DNA from 3 places in the Clostridium sp. LY3-2 genome. Region 1 is predicted to be linked to each of the others. Evidence: riboswitches for the same ligand, from Rfam matches in the RefSeq annotation. Region 1 holds a riboswitch; each other region holds the start of a gene.
What was found. A riboswitch is a leader RNA that binds a small molecule or an ion and turns the genes downstream of it on or off. The one in region 1 is predicted to bind thiamine pyrophosphate.
Positions count from the first base shown of each region.

Region 2: linked by a shared signal. The riboswitch ahead of thiW (energy coupling factor transporter S component ThiW) and the one ahead of thiT (energy-coupled thiamine transporter ThiT) in region 1 are both predicted to bind thiamine pyrophosphate.
Region 3: linked by a shared signal. The riboswitch ahead of tenA (thiaminase II) and the one ahead of thiT (energy-coupled thiamine transporter ThiT) in region 1 are both predicted to bind thiamine pyrophosphate.

Region 1 is NZ_JAMDLQ010000022.1:39,062-47,311, forward strand. Features, by position in the region: gene ilvD (dihydroxy-acid dehydratase) at 1-162, shown strand, start outside; gene ilvB (biosynthetic-type acetolactate synthase large subunit) at 184-1,842, shown strand; gene ilvC (ketol-acid reductoisomerase) at 1,866-2,870, shown strand; gene M4I33_RS07620 (hypothetical protein) at 3,084-3,380, shown strand; gene thiT (energy-coupled thiamine transporter ThiT) at 3,482-4,129, opposite strand; TPP riboswitch at 4,173-4,275, opposite strand; gene M4I33_RS07630 (hypothetical protein) at 4,392-4,946, shown strand; gene M4I33_RS07635 (hypothetical protein) at 4,936-5,811, shown strand; gene M4I33_RS07640 (cyclase family protein) at 5,798-6,415, shown strand; gene M4I33_RS07645 (M15 family metallopeptidase) at 6,433-7,260, shown strand; gene M4I33_RS07650 (cysteine desulfurase family protein) at 7,458-8,250, shown strand, end outside.
Region 2 is NZ_JAMDLQ010000013.1:13,714-21,963, reverse strand. Features, by position in the region: gene M4I33_RS03585 (DMT family transporter) at 1-441, shown strand, start outside; gene thiE (thiamine phosphate synthase) at 722-1,339, opposite strand; gene thiM (hydroxyethylthiazole kinase) at 1,326-2,150, opposite strand; gene thiD (bifunctional hydroxymethylpyrimidine kinase/phosphomethylpyrimidine kinase) at 2,166-2,969, opposite strand; gene thiW (energy coupling factor transporter S component ThiW) at 2,993-3,490, opposite strand; TPP riboswitch at 3,609-3,711, opposite strand; gene sdaAA (L-serine ammonia-lyase, iron-sulfur-dependent, subunit alpha) at 3,770-4,648, opposite strand; gene sdaAB (L-serine ammonia-lyase, iron-sulfur-dependent subunit beta) at 4,651-5,331, opposite strand; gene M4I33_RS03550 (hypothetical protein) at 5,482-5,817, opposite strand; gene M4I33_RS03545 (hypothetical protein) at 5,988-6,485, shown strand; gene M4I33_RS03540 (hypothetical protein) at 6,509-6,997, shown strand; gene M4I33_RS03535 (GNAT family N-acetyltransferase) at 7,069-7,578, opposite strand; gene M4I33_RS03530 (nucleoside kinase) at 7,605-8,250, opposite strand, start outside.
Region 3 is NZ_JAMDLQ010000014.1:150,278-158,527, reverse strand. Features, by position in the region: gene M4I33_RS04675 (DMT family transporter) at 1-487, opposite strand, end outside; gene M4I33_RS04670 (DEAD/DEAH box helicase) at 808-2,241, opposite strand; gene thiT (energy-coupled thiamine transporter ThiT) at 2,304-2,900, opposite strand; gene tenA (thiaminase II) at 2,910-3,572, opposite strand; TPP riboswitch at 3,690-3,797, opposite strand; gene hydF ([FeFe] hydrogenase H-cluster maturation GTPase HydF) at 3,844-5,031, opposite strand; gene hydG ([FeFe] hydrogenase H-cluster radical SAM maturase HydG) at 5,047-6,426, opposite strand; gene hydE ([FeFe] hydrogenase H-cluster radical SAM maturase HydE) at 6,440-7,564, opposite strand; gene M4I33_RS04640 (TM1266 family iron-only hydrogenase system putative regulator) at 7,578-7,826, opposite strand; gene M4I33_RS04635 (hypothetical protein) at 8,189-8,250, opposite strand, start outside.

The sequences.
Region 1 (8,250 bases):
ATAGATATATTAAATGGAAAATTAAACTTAGAAGTTTCAGAGGAAGTTTTAAAAGAGAGAAGAGAAAATCTAGTGCTTTTAGAACCTAAAATTAAAGAAGGGTATCTTTATAGATATGCAAAATTAGTTAGTTCTGCAAGTTCTGGGGCTGTATATAAGTAATAGTTTAAGGAGGGGGAGAAATTGTTATTAACTGGGGCAGAAATATTAGTTAAAACTTTAATAGATGAAGGTGTTGATACTATTTTTGGATATCCTGGAGGAGCTGTTTTAAATATTTATGATGAGCTTTATAAAAGTAAAGATAAGATAAATCACATACTTACTTGTCATGAGCAAAACGCAGCACACGCAGCTGACGGATATTCAAGGGCAACTGGGAAAGTTGGAGTTTGCCTTGCAACTTCAGGGCCAGGTGCTACAAATTTAGTAACTGGAATAGCTACAGCTTATATGGATTCAATACCACTTATAGCTATAACAGGAAATGTAACTAAGCCTCTACTTGGAAAAGACAGTTTTCAAGAGGTAGATATTTATGGGATTACAATGCCGATTACTAAGCATAATTATATAGTTAAAGATGTAAGGGATCTACAAAGAGTAATAAGAGAAGCCTTTAAAATAGCAAAAGAAGGAAGACCAGGACCAGTCCTTATAGATATACCAAAAGATATAACAGCAAATAAAGCTATATATGAAGAAGAAATAGCGTGCACTATAAAAAAGGCTAAGAAAAATTATGATGATTTAAATGTTTTAATAGACCTTATAAATAAATCTAAAAAGCCTTTTATATATGCAGGAGGTGGAATAATAGCATCAAACGCTTCAAAAGAACTTTTAGAGTTTGGAGAAAAGATAGATTCTCCGATTTGCACATCACTTATGGCACAATCAGCTATAGATAATAATCATAGATTATATACAGGGATGATAGGTATGCACGGAACTAAAGCCTCTAATATAACAGCTACTAAATGTGATTTACTTATAACTTTAGGTGCTAGATTTTCAGATAGAGTTGTATCAAGCGGGGAGCATTTAGGGAATGCAAAAATCATCCAAATAGATGTAGACCCAGCTGAAATAAATAAAAATATAAAAGTAGATGCACACGTTATAGGAGATTTAAAAGAAGTATTAAAACTTTTAACAGAAAATATAAATGAATCTAAAAAAATAGAATGGAATAAAGCTGTAAATAGCTTAAAAACAGAAAGTAATGATAATTCTTTAGAAAATTTAACTCCAGAATTTTTATTTAGAACTTTAAATAGTTTAGATGATGGAAAGATGCTTATAACAACAGAGGTTGGGCAGCATCAAATGTGGGCAGCGCAGTATTTTAGTTTTAAATCACCTAGAAGTTTTATTTCATCAGGTGGACTTGGAACTATGGGATATGGGCTTGGTGCATCTATTGGGGCAAAGATAGGAAAGCCAGAATCTACTGTAATTAATATAGCTGGCGATGGAAGTTTTGGGATGAACTCTAATGAATTTGCAACAGCAGTAAAAAATAAATTACCTATCATAGTTATTATTATGAATAATAATGCTTTAGGTATGGTAAGGCAGTGGCAAACTTTCTTTTATGATGGAAGATATTCAGAGACAACTTTAGACAGACAAACAGACTTTGTAAAACTTGCAGAAGCCTATGGAGGCGTAGGTTATAGAGTAACAAAGAGAAGTGAACTTAAAGAGGTTTTAGAGGAAGCTTTAAAATCAAAAGTTCCTGTAGTTATAGATTATTTAATAAATAATGATAAAAAAGTTTTTCCTATGGTTGCACCTGGTGCGCCAATAAATCAAATAATAAGTGAAGAAGATGTTTAAGATATAAAAAGGGGGAAGAAAAAATGGCAAAAATGTTTTATGAAAAAGATACTAATTTAGAATTATTAAAAGGAAAGAAAGTAGCAGTTATAGGTTATGGAAGTCAAGGGCATGCACACGCATTAAACTTACAAGAAAGTGGAGTAGATGTTGTAGTTGGTTTATACGATGGAAGTAAATCAAAAACTAGAGCAAAAGAAGCTGGACTTGATGTAAGGGAAGTTAGTGAAGCTAGCAGGATAGCTGATATTATAATGGTATTAGTTCCAGATGAAAAACAAGCAGAACTTTATAAAAATGAAATAGAAGGAAACTTAGAAAAAGGTAATGCATTAGTTTTTGCACACGGATTCAATATTCATTATTCACAGATAGTACCACCTTCAGATGTTGATGTTTTTATGGTAGCACCAAAGGGGCCAGGGCATATGGTTAGAAGAACATATACAGAAGGCTCTGGAGTTCCATGTCTTATAGCTGTTTATCAAAATCCAACAGGTAATGCTAGAAATTTAGCGTTAGCTTATGCAAATGGAATCGGTGGGGCAAGAGCTGGGATTTTAGAAACAACTTTTAAAGATGAAACAGAAACTGATCTTTTTGGAGAGCAAGCTGTTTTATGCGGAGGGTGCACAGCTCTTATAAAAGCTGGGTTTGAAACTCTAGTAGAAGCTGGATATGCACCTGAAAATGCATATTTTGAATGCTTACACGAAATGAAATTAATAGTTGATTTATTATACCAAGGCGGAATGAGTATGATGAGATACTCTATTTCAGATACTGCAGAGTATGGTGATTACGTTGTTGGAAATAGAATAGTTACAGAAGATACTAAAAAAGAAATGAAAAAAGTTTTAAGTGAAATTCAAGACGGAACTTTTGCAAGAAATTGGCTAGTTGAAAATAAAGTTGGAAGACCATACTTCAATTCAAAGAGAAGGCTTGAAAGCGAGCACCAAATCGAAAAGGTTGGTAGTGAACTTAGAGAGATGATGAGCTGGATTGATACTAAGAACTTAGATTAATAAAAGCCACCTAAAGTGGATAGTCTATTAATAGACATTCCCTATAATATATATACAAACTTAAAAGAAGGCTATGCTTTAAGAATTTATTGCATAGTCTTTTTCTATACTTAAAGTATAAAATTAACATATTATAAATACTCTGTTAAAAGGTATATGAAATAATAAAGGTGAGAAACTATATTATATATAATGAAAGAGAGGGTAAACATTATGAAAGATTTAAAAAATAACGATATGAAAGACATAAAAGATTACATAGAGATAGAAGACTACAAAATGAACTGTGGAGACAAAGATAAAGATTGCCACCATATAAAAATAAAAAATGACAAAGCTTTAGACGGAAAAGAAGATGCTATAAAAAACTATTTCAAAGATATAGACAAAAAAGATGAAAAAGGAAGCAAATTAGTAGAAGAAAAAGGTGACTTTTCAATCTTTTTAGATAAGGTAAAATATAATTTAGGAACAGTAATAGAAGATTTAAATGTACTTTTAAATAGCTAAAATGTATAAAAAACTATTATATGTTAATAATCTAAATATGAACTATATAATGAATTAAAAGGGATACTTTCAAATTTTTAAAGTATCCCTTTTTATTTTATTTAATTTAAAGCATATCTAGGATTTACAGATTTAATAAGTCTTTTAATAGGTAATAGTTTAAATATCACCATAGTTATTAAACATTCTGCTAAAAGAAGCGGGAAGTTTACTGAAAGTGAGTAAACTACAGCACTCATTCCAGCTGGTGCGTAAGAACCAAAGAATACTGCACCTGAAATAAAGTGACATAAAAACTTAAAGAAAAATGCTATACCTATTCCAAGATAAGGTTTGTTTTTGAAATAACCAGCTAGTCCAATACAGATGGTTGGAAGTGGATAATCAAAAAGTACTTGTATAGGATTTATTATATAAGGGTCAGTTAAAAGAGAAATTATTCCGTATAAAAACCCAGTTAAAAATCCTACATAAGGTCCGTAGGCAAATGTAATTATAAGTATTGGTATCATACAACCTAAAGTTACTCCGCCCCCTTGAGGGAAGTGATATATTTTAAAGGTGTTAAGTATTGTAGATAAAGCTAAAGCAATACCTATATTAGTCATAAGCCTAGCATCTAGATTTACTTTTCTTATTTTAAATAAAGCTATTAATATTAGTACACATCCTATAACTGCTAAAATAGCAAAAGGATGTTTTCCTATCTCAATAAAATTATTAGATAGGGAGTTAATAAAATTTTCCATAAAAAAACCTCCTATAGTGCTAGAAGGAAACATAGTTAATTTAAATTTAAAACTATTGCTTCCCTACGCTGGTGTTACCCAGATCAGGTTAAAAGGGTTAATGAATAAATCATCTCTCAGCCAAAAAGGCACCCCTAGCACAAAATTTATTACTACTTAATTTTAATTCTAATTGAAAAAAGTGTCAAATCAAAAAAATAAAATAAAACAAAATATTTAAAAATATGATAATAATGGTAAAATAGTATTAGGGGGGATTCTATTGGAGAAAGGGTTAAAAAAGGTTTTTTTCGGGTATATAATACTCGTCTTAAACATCAATTTATTCTTTGTAGATCTTACTGCAGATTTTCTAGGTTACATTCTAATTGCAAACGGACTTAAAGAGTTATCATTTAAGAATGAAAAATTTAAGAACGGAATAATTATAGCTAGATTTTTAGCTACATATGAATTTTATACTTTGTCTTTAAAATTTATAGGATTATTAAATGTAGAAAATATATACTTAGATAGTTTATTAAATATTGCATTAAGTATATTAGGACTACTTTTACTAGATTCTATATTAGGTGGGATTTTTTTAGAGGCTAAAGATAAGAAAAATATGCAAATAGAAAAGGAATCTTATAATTTATTAAAATGCAACATAGTATATACTTTCATATTTTTAATATATAGTGCATTTTCACTAAATTATAATCACGTAGATTTTATAAAGATAATAAGTTCACTATTAATTTTATTTTCTTTTATACTTTACATTTATATGATTTTGTTTTTTAGAAAGGCGGGTAAAAAATTAGATGTGGCGTAATAAAAAAATATTAGTAATTTTAACTGCGTCAGTGATAACGTCTTATGCTTTTAACTTTATGGTATATGGAAATACACATTTAGATAAGACTGTATACAGAAAAGTTAAGGGAGAAATCTATAGCGTAAGAGAAGAAATACCGAAGATGAAATTTATAGAAGAGTCAAAAGAAGAATTTAACGAAAAGAGTTTAGATTATTTTAATTTAAATGATAGTAGAGCTAAAAACATAATATTCCCGGAAATAGGGGTTAGATTAAATCACTTTAAATATATTGATGATTATTATAACGGTAAATATTCAATAAAAGAGATTGATTACTTTAGTGATGATGATTTTGAAGTGAATAGAGATAATTTAATAAACGGAGAAAAGGTTGTAACTAAAGCTATTTTAAATGGTGGAAGCGACGAAGAGGAAGCTATTGACCTTGGGGAAATTCATTTAAAATTAAATGAAGAGAAGTTTAATCAAGGAAATTTATTAAAAAAGATTGGAATGAATTTTGACGATTTTGGATCTTATAAAAATTATAAGGTTAAAGAAGATTGTTATATAAATAATCTTCAAAGTAATTATATAGAAGAACTTTTAAAAAAGGGAGATCTGTATATAAATCAACAGGAAATACGAGATATTAAATTTCCTATGTACTTTAGTAAAGATGACATAATAAATATTGAGTATATCTTTAATGATGATAATAAGGACTTTGTAAATTCTATAGTAACAGATATAGTATTTGAAATTTTTAATAAAGATTTGCATAATGAAACTATATATTTTAGGGTAGATACTACAAGAAATGATCTATCTTTTGAAAATTTAACAAAGATAAAAGAGGAATCAAATGAAAAAATATGATTTAACACATTTTATTAAAGAAGAGATGAGTGTTTACTCAGAAGAAGAACGCGTAAAAATTAAAAAAATAGCAAATTACGAAGAGGGTTATAGTGTGACAAAGGTAACTCTTGGAACTCATACAGGAACTCATATTGATGTACCAAAACATATTTTTAAAGAGGGAAAAGCATTAGATGATTATAGTATAGATGACTTTTTTGGAAAAGTTTTAATTATTGACTGCAAGGAAAAGAAAGAAATATCTTTAGATTTTATAAAAGATAAGGTTAAGCCTAATATTGATTATATAATTTTTTATACTGGATATGAAAAGTTATGGGGAAAAGATAGTTATTTTAAGGGATATCCTATATTAAATAAAGATGCTGTAAATTTCCTAGGAAATTTGAAAGATTTAAAAGGTATAGGAATAGACTGTATATCTGTAGATTCTAATGAAAACTTATATAATCACGAGGTTTTACTAAAAAATGATAAGTTAATAATAGAAAATCTATGCAATATTAATGGGAAATCAGGGGAATATGATATAATTATAGCACCTATGAAAATAAAAAATGGAGATGGCGCTCCAGTTAGAGTGTTTATTTGTAGGGAATAAAATAATTGGGGGAAAGAATGAATAAGAAAAAAAAGATAATAGTTTCTATAGTAAGTTTAGCTGTAGTAGTTATTTTAATAGGCGTTTTTTATGGAATAAAGGAAGAAAAAAACATCCATAAAGTAGAGGCGCAAAAACCAAATGAAGAAATAGTAGAAGATATTAAACCTAAAAGTGATAAAGAAGTTTTAGAACTAAAAAATAAAGAACTTAAAAAGTACGAAAATATAGAAAATGATTATTATATGATGCTTGTAAATAAGTTTAATCCATTAAAAGATGATTTTGTTGCAAAGGATATTGTACCATCAGGATTACCTTTTATAGGAGGTAGTTCTAATACATATATGAATAAAGAAGCGAAAGTAGAAGCTAGAAAGATGTTTAATGACGCAAAAAAAGATGGGATAACTCTTTTAGGAGTTTCAGCATACAGAACTAATGCAGTTCAAACTCAAATCTATAATAATAATATTAAGACAAAAGGATTAGAGCACACTAAAAAGTACTCAGCGGCACCTGGAACTAGTGAACACGAAACTGGACTAGCTATAGATGTTGTAAGTTCAGAACATACAGGATTAACTTGGGATTTTGATAAAACTAAAGCTTTTGAATGGTTAAATGATAATGCATACAAATATGGATTTGTTTTAAGGTATCCAAAAGACAAGACAGAAGTTACTAAGTATGAGTACGAGCCGTGGCATTATAGATTTGTAGGATTAAATAATGCAAAAAAAATGCACGAAGGAAACCTTTGTTTTGATGAATATATAAACTGGGCTAGACAAAATGCTGATAGATTAAGATTTGAAATAGAAGAATTAAAAGAAAAGAAATAAAAAAGATTGATATATAAGATAAATATCTTATATATCAATCTTTTTTTTTATAGATAAGAATATAAATATTTCTTTTAAAAAAAATATATTATGTTATTATAATAATATAATTACAAGTATTCCTATAGATATACTAGGAATTAAAATTAAGAATAAGAGATTAAGCTAAGTAAATACTAAGTAAGAGGAGGGATTAGATGGATATATATTTAGATAATGCAGCAACAACTAAACCTTATGATGAAGTTATAGAAGTTATGGCATACTATATGAAAAATTGTTATGGAAACCCATCATCTTTGCATAGACTAGGGATTGAAGCTGAAAAAAACTTAAATGAAGCTAGAAGTGGAATAAGCAAAATTATTAATGCTTCAAAAGAAGAGATTTACTTTACTTCAGGTGCAAGTGAAGGGAATAACTTAATTATAAAAGGTCTTTCTAAAGAAAATTCACACATAATAACAACGAAATTTGAGCACCACTCAGTTCTAAAAACTTACGAAGAATTAGAAAAGTGTGGAGTTAAAGTTACATATTTAAACGTAGATTCAAATGGAATGATATCTTTAGAAGAATTAAAAAATTCTATAACTAAAAACACAGTTTTAGTTTCTATAATGTTTGTAAACAACGAATTAGGTTCAATTCAAAAAATAGAAAAGATAGGTAAATTAATAAAAGAAGAGAGTAGTCGAGCTAAATTCCATGTAGATGCAGTTCAAGGCTTTGGAAAATTTAAAATAGATGTAAAGAAAATGCATATAGACGCATTAACTATGACAGGGCATAAGATACACGGCCCTAAAGGCGTTGGATTTTTATATTTGAAAAAAGGAATAATATTAAATTCACTTATTCATGGAGGAAGCCAAGAAGGAGGACTGCGTGCTGGAACTCAAAACGTACCAGGTGTTATGGCACTACTAAAAGCTTCTGAAATTTCTTCTAAAAACAAAAACGAAAACTATATTAAAGTTACTAAGCTTT
Region 2 (8,250 bases), on a different contig from region 1:
GTTATTCCAGCACTGATAGGTGCATCTTCTGCAATATTTGCAGGTGGTGCTTATACCTTTGTAAGATTTTTAGGAAATAAAGAAAAAGGACCTACAATAGTATTTTTCTTTTCTGCATTTTCAATAGTATCAACACTGCCATTTGTAATTGCAGATTTCGTTGTGCCAAACCCAATGCAAGCTTTTTACTTATTTATGGCAGGAGTGTTTGCATCTATCGCACAGTTTGCACTTACAGCTGCATATAAACATGCACCAGCTAGAGAAATATCAATTTACGATTACACTCAAATAATTTTCTCAGCTATAATAGGTTTCCTATTATTTGGGCAAATTCCAGATTACCTAAGTTTTATAGGCTACGCATTAATTATAGGTGCATCACTTATAATGTTTATTTACAACAATAGACTCGCAAAAAAAGTCTTAGAAAGAACATAAATAAAAGTAATAAAAGCCAAGGTTAACCTTGGCTTTTATCATCTTAAATATAAGAAAGTAAATATCCACTTTCAATATAGACCTTTAAGTCTTATATTAAAACAACATAGTAGTATAACATTTCATAAGGAATTTTAAATTATCTTTTTCATCTTTACATACTCAATTTTAATTTACTCTCCTTAGTATTTATAAAAACAACATACTAATATAACATTTCGTAAGCTACTTATAAAAAAATATATACTCTATACTAATAGGGCTTATCAACCCATTTCTATTACATTAACTTCTCACTAAACTTATTAACTGTTTCTTTTATATCTTCTGAATCTAAAATATCTGTTATAACTGCTACTCCATCTACATTTTCTTTTAAGTCAGGTGTTATATTATCAAGCTTTATTCCGCCTATCCCATAAACAGGTATCTTTACTTTATTTCTTATTTCTTTTAAAGTTTCTATACTTATAACGCTAGTATCTTTTGTAGAGGTGCTATAAATTGCGCCGCACCCTAAATAATCAGCGCCAGATTCTAAAGCTTTAATGCTTTCTTCTAAAGTTTTAGTTGAAACACCTATTATTTTTTCTAAACCTAAGATTTTTCTAGCATCTTTTGAGTCCATATCGTCTTGTCCTACGTGCACTCCGCCTGCATCTATAGCTAAAGCAACATCTATCCTATCATTCACTAAAAGAATAGAGTTAAACTCATCGCATAAATCTTTTAATTTTCTTCCACGCTCTACCATAACTTTAGTAGAAACATCCTTATCTCTATATTGAACTAAAGAAACACCAGCCTCTAAAGCTTCTCTAACTTTTTTAAGTAAAGAATCAAACTCTAACCTGTGGTCAGTTACTAAATATATTTTCTTATCTTTAAAATTCTTCATATTTTACCTTACCTCTTTTTATAATTTCTTCGTCAGTTAAAATAGATAGCTTATCTAAAGTTTCATATTTAAACTTCATAAGTCCAAAATCTTTACTTATCTCTTCTCCAAATTCTCCTGAAATCCCCATAGTTAAAAGAGCCTTAGTACACCCAAATATAAGATTTTCTCCTAAATCTTTACCGCACTCTACTGAAAGCATACCTCCAAGCATACAGCCAGTCCCAGTTATTAATGAAAGTTTTGATACCCCATTATTTATTCTTATTTCTCTAAACCCATCAGTTATATAATCTTCTTTACCTGTTATAACTATTATTGTTTTCTTTTCTTTTGAATAAGCTCTTAAATCTTTTCTAAGTTCTTCTGTGTAGCCTGAATCATCCATAGAGTCTATCCCTATAAATTCACTTTTAAGACCTAAAAGATTTTTAACTTCAGTTAAGTTCCCCTTAATTAAAGTTACTCCTATATCTAATAATTCTTTTACTAAATCTCTTCTAACTTTAGTAACGTGACAACCTACAGGATCTAAAACTATAGGAATATTATTTTCCTTAGCCTTTTTTGCTCCTTTTAATATGCTATCTGCCTTTTCACAGCCTAAAGTTCCTATATTTATATGAAGACAGTTAGATATAATAACGCCCTCTTCTATTTCGTATAAATCATCTATCATCATAGGTTTTCCACCGTATGATAATATAGTTTGAGCTACATCATTCATAGTAACTGTATTTGTAATTGAATCTACTAATGGGCTTGAAACCTTAAACTTTTCTGCATTTTTTAAAATATCTCTTAATTCCATACCACTTAATCTCCTTTATAATAAACCAGATTTTTTATATAACTCATAGAAATGATTAGTAGGACCTACCCCTTTTCCAAGTTCAATTCCATGTTCTATAGCAACTGTAATATATCTTTTACCTGATTTTACAGCTTCTTCTATACTCATCCCTTTTGCTAAGTTTGCGGCTATAGCTGATGATAACGTGCATCCTGTTCCGTGAGTGTTTTTAGTATTTAATCTTTCTTGTTTATAATAAGTAAACTTCTCTCCATCATATAAAAGATCAGTTGCATCGTCTTCTAAATGACCACCCTTAACTAAAACGTATTTAGGTCCAAGTTTTTTTAAATCTAATGCAGCTTCTTTCATATCTTCTAAAGTTTTTATTTCTCTTCCTAATATCTCCTCAGCTTCTGGAAGGTTTGGAGTTATAAGAGTTGCTAAAGGAAATAATTCTTCTATTAAAGTATCTTTAGCGTCTTCTGATAATAATTTAAATCCACTTTTTGAAACCATAACTGGATCTACTATAACTTTAGGAAGATTTTCTATATTTCTTAAAGATTTTCCTATAGCTTTTATTGATTCTATCTTTGAAACCATTCCAATTTTTACAGCATCAACTCTTATATCATCAAATATAACTTTTATTTGATCTTCAATCATATCAGGCGTTATATCTTGAATTGAAAAAACTCCTTGTGTGTTTTGCGCTGTAATTGCTGTTATTACGCTCATCCCAAAAACTCCATTTGCTTGAAATGCTTTAATATCTGCTTGAATTCCAGCTCCTCCTGAACTATCTGACCCTGCTATTGTAAGTGCTCTGTACATCTAAATCACCTTATCCTCTCAATTTATGTTTCTACATTTTTAAAAATATTTTCTATACTCTTTGACCTTAGTAGTAGATATGCTATTAATGCCCCTACTAAAGAACTGCTTGAAAACGGAATTATATAAATTAATAATCCAGCTTCCTTTCCCATAAGAAAAGCCGCTACAGGATATGCTATTAATGCGCCTATAATCCCAGTTCCAATAAACTCTCCAAAACACGCTACAATCTTACTTTTATATTTTTCATATAAAAGTCCGCTTAAAAAGGCTCCTATCATACTTCCTGGAAATGCTAAAAGGCTTCCTGTTCCTAAAATATTTCTAATAAAAGAAGCTATAAATGCATTTCCTAAAGCATAGAACGGTCCTAAAAGCACAGCTGATACAACATTTACAAAGTGTTGCATAGGAGATACTCTAGCTCCTAAAATAGGAATTGAAAAACTTCCTAAAATTACAGCTAAAGCTATTAAAAGCCCACTTAAAGCTAACTTATAACTCTTACTCTTTTCTATAAAAACATCCCCTTTTTCGATATTTTTAAAAATTAATTCTAAAGATATAAATTTCTTTAACAAAAAAAGTAGTTAGCCTTAAAAAGGTTAACTACTTTAAAATATCTAAATAACTTTATTTACTAAAATAGTTCTTCCCTACGCTGGCACTATCCAAATCAGGTATTGAGGGTTTAGGAAAAATCCAATCTCAGCTTTTAAAAGCTCCCCTAGAATTAATTTCTATTTACTTTTACTATTTTATGATATACCAAATTTTGTTTTAAGTCTACTTAAATACTAATCATCACCAAAAACTTTTCTTTTAAGTTCAAGTCCAGCTTCTGTAACTGCAACTCCTCCAAGTCCTGTTTCTCTTAGTGATGGTGGAAGTTGTTTTCCTACTCTATACATAGCTGTAACAGTATCATCAAAAGGAATTTTTGACTCTACTCCTGCCATTACTAAATCAGCTGTGCAAAGTGCACTTACAGCACCTGCTGCATTTCTTTTAGCGCAAGGAATTTCAACAAGTCCAGCTACAGGGTCACAAACTAGTCCTAAAATATTTTTTAAAACTATAGCACCAGCGTCTAAGCTCATCTTAACAGTACCACCCATCATATGAACTACAGCCGCAGCTCCCATAGCAGCAGCTGACCCACACTCAGCTTGGCAACCTCCTTCAGCTCCTGAAAGAGTAGCATTCATTCCTATTATAGTTCCAACTGCAGCTGCTGCAAATAAAGCATCTACAAGCTCATCTTCAGTTTTATTAAGCTTAGCACCTGCTGCAAGAACAACAGCTGTAAGTATACCACAAGACCCTGCTGTAGGACATGCAACTATTCTTCCCATAGAAGCGTTAACTTCAGATGATGCAAGGGCCATAGCCATAGCCATAACTGTAGTAGTTCCAGTTAAAGTTTCTCCTCGCTTTAAATATTCGTTTATTTTATATCCATCTCCACCTATAAGTCCACTTACAGAATAAACTTCAGTTTCAGTTCCTTCTGTTACTGCATCTATCATAACTTTAAGGTTTCTTCTCATCTTTTCAAATATAACTTCTCTATTTTCACCTGCATTTTGCATTTCACTTAAAAGAGCATACTCACTTAAAGAAATACCTTTATCTTCACATATTTTTAAAAGTTCTTCTCCACTTCTAGCTACCATTATTATTCACCGTCCTTAACAGGGTTTATCATTATTACTCTACTTATATGTTCTAATACTTTTATCTTATTTAATGTCTTTTGATCTAATTTATTATCAAGTTCGAAAACCATATTAGCGCCCTGTCCTTTTTGTCTTCTAAAAACGCTCATATATGCAATGTTAATTCCTTCATCATAAAGTAATCTAGTTACTTTTGAAACTACTCCTGGAACATCTTCTTGAGATATTATTAATGTTGGATAATCTCCAGTAAATTCTACTTTATTTCCATTAACTTCAGTCATTTTAATGCTTCCGCCACCTATAGAAGAACCAACGACTTCTCTAGTTTCCCCTGATACAGTCTTCATTATAAATCTAACTGTGTTTGGGTGAACATCTCCTAAATCTTCCTCTCTAAAAGAAAATTTTAATCCTCTTTCTCTTGCTATATCCATAGCTATTCTTAATCTTTTATCGCTAGGTTCCATCCCTAAAATCCCAGCAACTAAAGCTCTATCAGTTCCGTGTCCTTTGTAAGTTTTTGCAAAAGAACCATGAAGACCAAATACAACTTCAGAAACTTCATCACCAGCTACAGCTCTTGCAACTTTTCCAAGTCTTGCAGCACCAGCTGTATGAGAACTTGAAGGTCCTATCATTATAGGTCCTAATATATCGAAAACTCCAACATTATTCATAGTCTCACCTCATCTATTTGTATCAAATTTTGTCTATTTTTATCTATCTATAGTTTAATCTATTAACCTTGCTTTTATCAAGATAATAAAAAAATATCCTTGCTTAAAATTTAAATAACTTTAAAGCAAGGATATTTTAGATTTAATAATTTATTTTTTAATCTCTATAGAACTAGTCTTTTTAGGAGTTCCAAATAACCCCTCATACATAAGTTCAAAACCACCATCATTCATTTTTATGTCTGAATCGTCGTTTACATAAAAGTTATTCATAGTAGTTGTTATAAGTTCAAACTTTTGAAGATTATTTTGATCTAATAATACATCATAAAGGTAAGCTAAGTGGTCTTGTAAGTACTCTTGCATTTCTCTTACTTCTTCGTCAGTTAACTTTCCTTCATCATAAAGCTTTTTAGCTGGACCATTTCTAAATATAAAATAGGCTGAAGCCTTAGTAATATTTTTAATATAATCTTTTGTCTCCATTAATAAACACCTCAAAATTTTATTTCTTATTATTTATTTAACTATAATAATATAAATAAAACAAGATATTGCATTTTTTTACTTTAAATTATATTAACATTTCGTTAATATAATTTATTTTATTTTGAGTTATATTATAGATTGGAAATCAATTTTTAGGAGGGCTTATTATGAACCCATTATTTTTCACAATATTTAAAATTTTCCTTATATTAACTATGATTTTTGTAGTAGTTAAATCAATTTTTGTAACAAAAGAAGCAAGCAAGGATGGAAGTGCAGATAAAATAAACATGTTTTCTGGTATAGGACTTATTAACATATTCTTATTATTAGTACTATTTATTCCTTTAATCTATGTAAGTACAAAAGGACAAAAACTTTTCACATTTGATAATATTTATCTTTTATTCTTTTTAATATTTATTTTATACCAAATTTACGTAAACACTAGAATTTTACTATATAAAAATGGTATCCTAGTGATGGGTCAATACATTAAATACAAAGACATAAAAAAAGCTAGAATTGATGATTGTAAAATCGGGAAGACAGTTATGCTTTTAACAACAACTGGCGGTATGTCATTTAAAATTGGTAAGAAAGATGATGACAAATTAAGAGAGGTAATAAAGAATCATAAAATCCAATTGGTTAAATTTGATTAATAGCTTTTAGTAAAGGAGGATAAATGATACTTTTTACTTTAGGGGAAGCTTTTATCTTAATACTTATAGGGGTCTTAGTCGGTAAAAGCGCATATATGGAGTTTACTCTTAGACGAAAGGAAAAACCTGTAATAATTCGTTTTTTCGGTACTCCATTATTTTTTAACTTAACTATAATTTTAATAATTTTACTTCCAACTATAATAAAAGATATTATAACAAAAACTAGTATATTTCATTTAGGAAATTTATATGTTTTATTAATAATAATCTTTTTAATTTATCAATCATATGTTTCATCAGAAATATTAATATTTTCACATGGAATATTTTATTTAGGGACTTATATTAAATATGAAAATATTAAGAGAATTGAATTAGTTCAAGTAAAAAACAAATACTCAATCGAGGTTGTAGGTTCATTTTCTCTTATGAACGTAAATTTAAATTTAGAAAGCGCTACTAAATTTTATAAACTTATGGTTTTACACGGAGTTAATATTTACACATAATTTTAAAATTATAGGATTAAATTTAAGAACTTAAAAGGATGTTACAAAAATTTGTAACATCCCTTTTTTATTTAAATATTATCATTATATCGTGCCATAATATATTGATTTGCATACCTTCCTTTTCTAACTGCTGCAAAAAGCTTTTTCCCCTCTACTACAAAGCCCATTCTTTCATAAAGTTTTTTAGCTCCCTTGTTTTCTTCGAAAACTTCAAGTTCTAATCTCTTTATCATAAGATAATTATCTGCAAGGTTAATAATTTCTTTTAAAAGAGCAGTTCCTATCCCTTTTCCAGTATACTCATCTCGAACCATAATTCCTAAAGATCCAACGTGCCTAGACCTAGGTGAATCATCAGTACTCATTCCTACCATCCCAACTACTTTAAGCCTTTCCTTTTCTTTTACTTCAGCTACAAAAAGATGATCATTTTTACCTAAATTCTTAATCATATTTTCAGCTCTTGTAACTCTCTCACTTGGAATTGCATAAAGGTTATCACGTACCCCTTCCATCCTTCTAAGTTCATTAACATCATTTGCATCCTCATATCTAATCGGTCTTATAATGAATTCCAAAAAACATATCCCCCTTTTATTTATATTTAGTATTTATAAAAACAACTTCCCCCTATAAACTCCCTTAAGATAGAGTTTTCTGGAACTTTATCCATAGGGATTTCTTTAAAGAAGTTTAAAAACTCAATAAGTCTAGTAGCCTCGTTATAAACTGGGCTATCTTTTTCAATCTTTTGAAGTTCTTTTAAAGCGTATGGCTTAAGAACTCCTAGTTCATAAACTAATGTTGAGTTAAACATATCATCAGCCTCTTCTTGGTATCCGAAAATATTTTTCTTTTCTCCCCTTTTAATTGAAGGCCACATTTTTAAAGTATCTTCCCCGCCGTACCCTCTAGATAAATAATCTCTAACTATTCTTCTAAGTTTTCTTACGTCTGTTGTTGGAATTCTGTTATGATTATCTAAATTTAATTGAGTTAAAGCTGATATATATACTTTATATTTATTTTTATCATCTATAGCATTTGTAAGCATCGGATTTAAGCCGTGTATACCTTCTACTATAAGTATTCCGTTTTGAGGAAGCTTTATAGTATTTCCAAGCCACTCTCTTTTACCTCTTCTAAAGTTGTAAGTTGGAATTTCTACAGCTTCTCCTTCAAGTAATCTTTCTAGATGATTATTTAGAGTGTTTAAATCTAATGAATGTATAGATTCAAAGTCAAAATCT
Region 3 (8,250 bases), on a different contig from region 1:
ATGACCCTAATAAACTTACACAAATACCAAGCATAGCTCTAATAGATAATTTTTCTTTTAATATAAAATAAGAAAGTATAGCACCTACTCCAGGATAAATTACTGAAATACTTGAAGCGTATGGCGCCGTTGCGTATTTAATACTTAAAAGATAAGCACTCATACCAATTGGTGAACCTACTAAAGCCGCAATAGCTGCAGCTCTTCCCTTTTTAGTCTTAAATAAAAGATAAAATACATGCTTTAACTGTTTACTAAACAATAAAACTAAAGCAACCCAAACAAAGCAAAATCCTTCGTGGAAAAATGCTGTAACTAATGGTGAAAATTCAAAAGCAGTGCTTTGAACTCCTTGTGAGGCCGCAAAACTAAAATCATTAAAAATCTTATCTAAACCAACTCTTCCCATTAAAACACCGTCAAGCCCCCAAGCTAGACCTACTAAAATACCAAACATCAAACCTTTTTTAAACTTTTTGTTATCCATAATAATTTCCCTTCTTTTGTATTATTCATTTTAAATATGTTTATAAATTTTCTTACTCATATTTTATAGCAAGTTCCATGCCAACCTTATTTTTGACCACTTTGTTAATTTTCTATCTATTTCTTTTAGATATATGTAATTATTAATTACAGTTAATCTTATACAAATTGTAATTATTGATTACAGTGTAATTATTAATTACACTATTTTATTTTTATCTGATTATATTAATTTAATTAATATCTCCTAATTTTTTCTTTATCATTTCAAATAGTTATATATTTAACATTATTTTCAAAAAAAGATAGCCAAAAATTTGGCTATCTCTTTGCTTTTTCTACCTTTAAAGTTTTTCCTTTAATCTTTTTATTTTTTAATTCATTTAAAACTATTTGACCTTTACCATTTAAAATATCAACATAAGAACCAGAATCATTTATTTCGATAACTCCAACATCATCTGATGTAATCCCTCCAATACTTAAAACAGTACCAACTATATCTATCTTTCTTATCTTTTTCTTTTTTCCACCATTTAGATAAATCTTCATAACTTTAGATTTAGCTTTTTCTCTTTTAATAGTTTTTAATGGTTTTGATTTTAAAACTTCTATATTAGCTTTATTTATAGGTAAATTATCTAAATCATCTGAGTAATTATCTATATTAAACCCTATATATTCTTCAATTCTGTCTAAATACTTATCTTCAAAAGGAGTTACAAAAGTAATAGATTTTCCTTTATTGCCGTTTCTCCCTGTTCTACCGATTCTATGAACATAAGCTTCTTTTTCTACTGGGATATCAACATTTATAACGTGTGATATATCCTCAACATCAATCCCTCTAGAAACTATATCAGTAGCTACTAAAATTCTATAATCTCCATCTTTAAAACTATTCATTTTTCTATTTCTATCTTTTTGTAAATTATCTCCGTGAATAAAATCTACAGAGTATCCTAATGCTTTTAAATAATCATAAACTTTAGCTACATTATCTTTAGTCCTACAAAAAACTACAGCTCTTTTAGGTCCTTCATTAAGTAATATATTATTTAAAGTTTGAAGTTTTAAATTCCCTTCTACTTTAACTAAGCTATGGCTTATATCTTCGTTTGATACTGATGCACCTTTAATATCTATAAGTATAGGTCTATCCATATATTCTTCGCTAAGTTTTTTGATTTCATCTTTAAATGTTGCTGAAAAAATCATAGTTACTTTTCTTTTAGAAATCCTTCTAAAAACACCTGAGATTTGACTTATAAAGCCCATATTAAACATTTCATCCGCTTCATCTATAACTAAATATTTTATGTTACTCCCCTTTAAAGTCCCTCTATCTAAGTGGTCTAAAACCCTTCCTGGAGTTCCGACTACTATTTGGCATTTATCTTTTAAACTCTTTTCTTGATCTTTAAAAGATTCTTTTCCAATTAAACTTACAACTTTAATTTTTTTATGTCTACCTATATTAGATAATTCTTCTTTTATTTGAATTGCAAGTTCACGAGTAGGGGCAAGGATTAAAGTTTTAGGAGTTTCTTCTAAAAACTCTGATCTTTCTATTAAAGGAATTCCAAAAGCTAAAGTTTTTCCGCTTCCTGTTTTTGCTTTAACTATTAAATCTTTATTTAATAGAGCTTCACCTATAACCTTATCTTGAACTTCTGTAGGCTTTAAAAACCCTAATTCATCTAATGATTTTATTATTTTTTCATTTATTTTAAATTTTATAAATTCGTTTTTCATATATATCTCCATCTTTACGTTATACTTTCTTTTGCTAGTATAACATAAAGATTTAGATAATATTATTTATTTGCAATTCTTTTTATCTTATTTATTGGTAATAAAAATAAAACTATAAGAGTTATTACACTTTCAACTCCCATACTTGAACCATTATAAATAATAGAATATAAAAGTACATTCATTCCCTTTGGTGCAAAATTTCCGAAAAATACTACACCTGAAATAATGCAAGTAACTAAACTTAAAAACATAGCTAGTCCACTTCCTAAAATGTACTTATACTTCTTATCACTTCCAAAGATACCTGAAAGTCCTAAAACCATATTTGATAAAATATAATCTAATAAAATTTGAACAGGGTGAACTACAAACCCACCAATTAAAAGTTCTAATATTCCAACTATAAGCCCTGATGTCATCCCTACCCTAGCTCCATAAATTATAGATAATAATAAAATGGGAAGCATTGAAAGAAGGGTGATTCCTCCTCCTTGAGGATACTTTATAAATTGTATAGTATGCAGTATAAATGATGCAGCGCTCATAACTCCAATTATTACAAGTTCTCTAGTTTTTAACCGCTTATTTTTAAGTTCTCTTATATAAAAGATAAATACTATTATTGTAAAAATTACTATTAAGCTATTTATAATCATTTATATCCCCTACTTAATTTTATATGCCATATCCCAAAAATTCATTTCGTGCATACATGACATTATAAATATTTTCTTTAGTTTTTCTTTTTTATCATCACTTAAATCTTTGCATTTTTCATCTACATAATCTAACCACTCTCTTGTAAATTCATCATAAGATTCATCACAGTAGATATCTATCCAAGGTTTATAAAAGTTATTTTCTAATGTATCTTTATATTTATCTCTTAAAGCTACTCCTATATAGTTATAGCTCCAAGTACAAGGAAGCACAGCTAAAGCTATATCTAAAATATCACCTGTAAGTGCAGTTCCTAACATAAAATTTGTATAGCTTGAATTGATTATATTTATCTCCATATTTTCTACTTCTTTTGGAGTAAACCCAAAGTCTTTTAAATATTTTATATGAGTTGCTGTTTCGTCTTCCATAGTACCTTCAACTGATTTATAATAAAATCTCATCTCATCCATAGTATCTGCTTTAGTTACTCCAATACAAAAAACCTTTGCATAATCTTTAAGATATAAATAATCTTGAATTAGATAATCTCTAAACTTTTCTTTATCTAAAGTTCCCTTTCCCATTTCGTCTACAAAGGGATGCTCTACATATTTATCAAATATCCCTTTTGCTTCTTTAAATAATTCATCAGTAAATTTTTTCATAAATTTTCTCCTCCTAAAAAAAGCTAGCCCTAAAACCTAATAGGACTAGCTAAATTTATGATATATGAAAAAAACAAAGGCTTTCTTTAAATAAAGAAAGCCTAAAAAAATCATAATTAAATTAATTAAAAGCTTCCCTCCGTTGGCATTATCCATATCAGGTAAAAGGGTCAGTAATTTTAAATTACCTCTCAGCCAATATTATTAGCTCCCCTAGCGTATTTATTTTATTTATTTCTAAAAACAGTATACACTAAACAAATATGATTGTCTATTTAATGTGGTCAGTTGACCTTTCTAAAATTCCAGTTAAAAATGCTAAAACTACTCCGTAATTAGTTATAGGAACATTTTTTTCTTTGCAATAGTTTATTCTGTTTATTACAGTTTTTCTATTAATCATACAAGCACCACAGTGAATTACTAAATCATACTTTTCTATATCTTCTGGAAAATCATTTCCCATTCTGTGAACTATCTCTAAATTTCCTCCCACATATTTTCTTAAAAGGTTTGGAATTTTAACCATACCTATATCTTCGTGAGATACGTTATGAGTGCAGCTCTCAGAAATTAAAACCTTAGAATTTTCTTTTAAGTTTCTTATAGCATTCACTCCATCTATAAACACATTCAAATCACCTTTTTGTCTAGCAAAAAGAATTGAAAAAGAAGTTAGTCTTATATCTTCTTTAACTATTTTACTTACCTCTTTAAAAGCTTGTGAGTCAGTTACTACTAAGTCTACATCTTTAATATCTTCAAGTGCAGATTCAAGTTCAGTATCTCGAACTACATAGCTCTTTATACCGTTATCTAAGCAATCTCTTATAAGTTGAACTTGTGGAAGAATAAGCCTTCCTTTAGGTGCTTCTGAATCTATTGGAACTACTAAAATCACTTTTCCACCATAAGGGACTAAATCTCCAATTAAGCTTTTATCTTCCTCTTCTTCTTCTATTAAATCACCTATAAGTTTTCTAAGGTCTTCTATACCTTCACCTGTTACTGTAGATGTACAGATTGAGTTTTTATTTTTACCTTTTAAGCTTCTAACAATTTCAGTATTTGCTATTTCTGATTTATTTAAAGCTACTATAAATGGAATGTTAAACTTTTTAGCTTCGCTTCTCCATCTATAAAAACTATCTAAATCCGGGCTACTTCCGTCTAAAACAAAAACTGCAACGTCTGTATTTCTTAAAACTTCCATAGTTTTTTTCTTTCGTAAATCCCCAAGCTTTGATGTATCTTCAAGTCCAGCTGTATCAATTAAAAGTATAGGACCGACTCCTATAAGTTCCATAGCTTTTTTAACTGGGTCTGTTGTAGTTCCCATAACGTCTGAAACTAATGATACGTCTTGGTTTAATATACAATTCATAAGTGAAGATTTTCCGCTATTTGTGTTACCGAAAATAGCAACGTGTTTTCTATTTGCATTTGGTGTACTGTTCATACTATCATCTCCTATTTATAAGAAAAGATCTCTTTCACCCTTTTGTAATCTTTCTATATTGTTTTCTACTATTTTTTTAGTCTTTGGGTCTTTAAGTTCTGAAGCTACTTTTTTTGCAGAGTTTATAGCTTTTTCTTTAAACGCTTCATCACCATAATCTAAGGCATATTCTACTAAAGTTGTTATAGCGTTAGGTTCACAAACCTTTTGAATTTCACCTGATTTTGCTAAAGTCATGAATCTATCTCCAGTTCTTCCAGTTCTATAGCAAGCTGTGCAGTAACTTGGGATATATCCATCGTCTAAAAGCCAATTAATAACTTCAAGAGGACTTCTTTCATCAGATGTTTCGAATTGTTTGTCGTCTTTTCCGTTTTCTTCTCTATCTTTATAACCACCTACACCTGTGCTTGAACCTGCTGATACTTGTGAAACTCCGTATCTTAATACTTCCTTTCTCATCTCTTTAGTTTCTCTAGTTGAAAGTATTAAGCCAGTAAATGGAACTGCTATTCTAAGTACTGCAACTACCCTTTTAAATTGTTCGTCTGTTAAAAGATTTGGGAAGTTTTCCATTGTAACTCCGTTTGCTTTTCTAAGCCTTGGAACTGATATAGTGTGAAAACCTACTCCAAACTTTTCTTCTAAATGAGCGTTATGCATCATTAAGCCTAAAACTTCGAATTTGTAATTAGCTAGACCAAATAAAGCTCCTCCACCAACATCGTCAATTCCAGCTTCCATAGCTCTATCAAATGCAGTTAAATGATATTCGTAGTTACTTTTAAGTGATTTAGGATGCATATACTCGTAAACATCTTTATTGTAAGTTTCTTGGAAAAGTATATAAGTTCCTATTCCTTTTTCTTTTAGCATTTTATATTCTTCTACAGTTGTTGCTGCAATATTCACATTAACTCTTCTTATTTCACCATTTTCATTTTGAGTTTTATAAATTGTATCTAAGCAATCTAAAACATACTCTATAGGTGCATTAACTGGGTCTTCTCCAAGTTCTAAAGCTAATCTTTTATGTCCCATTTTTTCTAAAATCTTAACTTCTTCTTTTACTTCCTCCATAGTTAGTTTTCTTCTTTTAAATTCATTACATCTTTGATAACCGCAGTAAACACAATTATTTACGCAATAATCACTTACATAAAGAGGAGCAAACATAACTATTCTTTTTCCGTATATGCTTTCTTTTATTTCACCTGCTAAAGTGTAGATCTCTTTAACTACACCCTCGTCTTCTGTTGATAGAAGGATTGCTATATCTTTATAGCTTAATTTTTCTTTTCTTTTTGCTTTTTCTATTACTTTTCTTGCTTCATCTACCTTTGGATTTTTTGTTTCATCTATAATACTATTAATTAATTTATGGTCTATAAACATATTATAACTCCTCCTATTTTTTAAAAACTAAATTTGTCTTAATATTCTTCTTGTGTTCATTTAAATTTTCATATTGTTTACCATCTTCTGTAGTTAACCACTTAACGTTGTCCCCTCTGTTTTCTTCTATTTCAAAACCTATGCTATTCATTCTTCTTTCTATACATCCTCTACACTCAGCAGCTTCGTCTCCTGTACAGATTTTACCGTCATAAAGAGCATATTTATCTCTAACGTCTGTTGGAGATAGATTTGGCATAACTACGTTTGCACCTGCTTTAATTCCCTTTTCTCTACCTAAAGGGTCAATACTTCCAAGGGCAGTAGTAGCTGGTAGTAAAACATCTGGTAAAAGCAATCTAACTAGTGCAAGTATTATTACAGTCTTTTCTAAGCTTCCGCCCTCTTCATCTTTTAAAGGAGTTTGATTTTGTGGAATAAAAGGACCTATTCCACACATATGAGGTTTGAATTCTTTTACAAATCTTAAATCATTAACTAAATCCTTATTAGTTTGATTTGGAAGCCCTATCATAAATCCAGCCCCAACTTGATAACCTATATCTTTTAAATCATTTAAGCATCTTCTTCTGTTTTCCATAATTTCTCCAGGATGCAAACTATCATATAACTCTTTAGTTGCAGTTTCGTGTCTTAAAAGATATCTATCTGCACCGGCTTCATACATCTTTTTATAAGATTCATAGCTTCTTTCTCCTAAAGATAATGTTATTGCATTAGATGGAAATCTTTTCTTTATTTCTTTAATTATCTCTATCATTCTTTCGTCTGTAAAATAATCATCTTCTCCACCTTGAAGGACATAAGTCTTATATCCTAGTCTATCTCCAAGTTCTACGCATTCCATTATTTGATCAAATGTAAGTCTATACCTATCAGCCTCTTTATTACTTCTTCTTATTCCGCAATACATACAATCTTTTTTGCAAAAGTTTGTAAATTCTATTAAGCCTCTCATATATACTTTATTATCGTAATTTTTAAGCCTTACATCATTTGCTTTACTAAATAAATATTCTTCGTCTTCTTTAGATAAATTATCTAAAATAAATAAAAGCTCCTCATCTGTAGCATTTTCAGTTTTATATAATTTATCTATTATTTCTCTTACTATCATAATATAATCCTTTCTAGAACTCTTTTTTTGCAATAGCAGTTTTTACAGTTACCCCTCTTATGTTCCCAAGCTTCCCAGTTAAACTGTTTATATCATTTAATTCACCTATTACAGTTAAAGAAACTACTGATATTCCTTCTTCAAAAGGTATACCCATCCTTCCCCTTATACTTCCTCTAAAGTCAGAAACTATCTTATTAAAATCTTCTTGGCATTCTTTAGGGTTTTCTAAAATTGCACTTATTACAGCTATTTTTTTCATATAAAAAAATCCTCCTAAACAAAATAAAAAAAGCCAAAATTCCTTCTAAGCTTTAAAGGAATTTTGACTAAAAAATTCTATACTAAATAAAGGGTTAAAACTTTAATTTTTCCCTTAAGTATTATTTCTTCCCTTCTAGATTAGATTTCTCTTTTCTGTTAGAATTTTATAAATTTTCACTTTTATTAAGAATTCTCTATATAAAAATGAATTATTAATTATTATATACCTAGTTTTACAAAAATACTATCTATAAGTTGTTTTTTCTTTTCACTTAGATATTCTCCATAGTAGTTTGTGTTTTCGTTTAAATCTTCAACATTTACTAATAGGAATCTATCAAATTCCCACTTATACTTTTCTTATACTTCTTTACTAATCTCTCTAAAATCTTCTAAAGAATTAGTCTTTTTAAAGTTTCTTA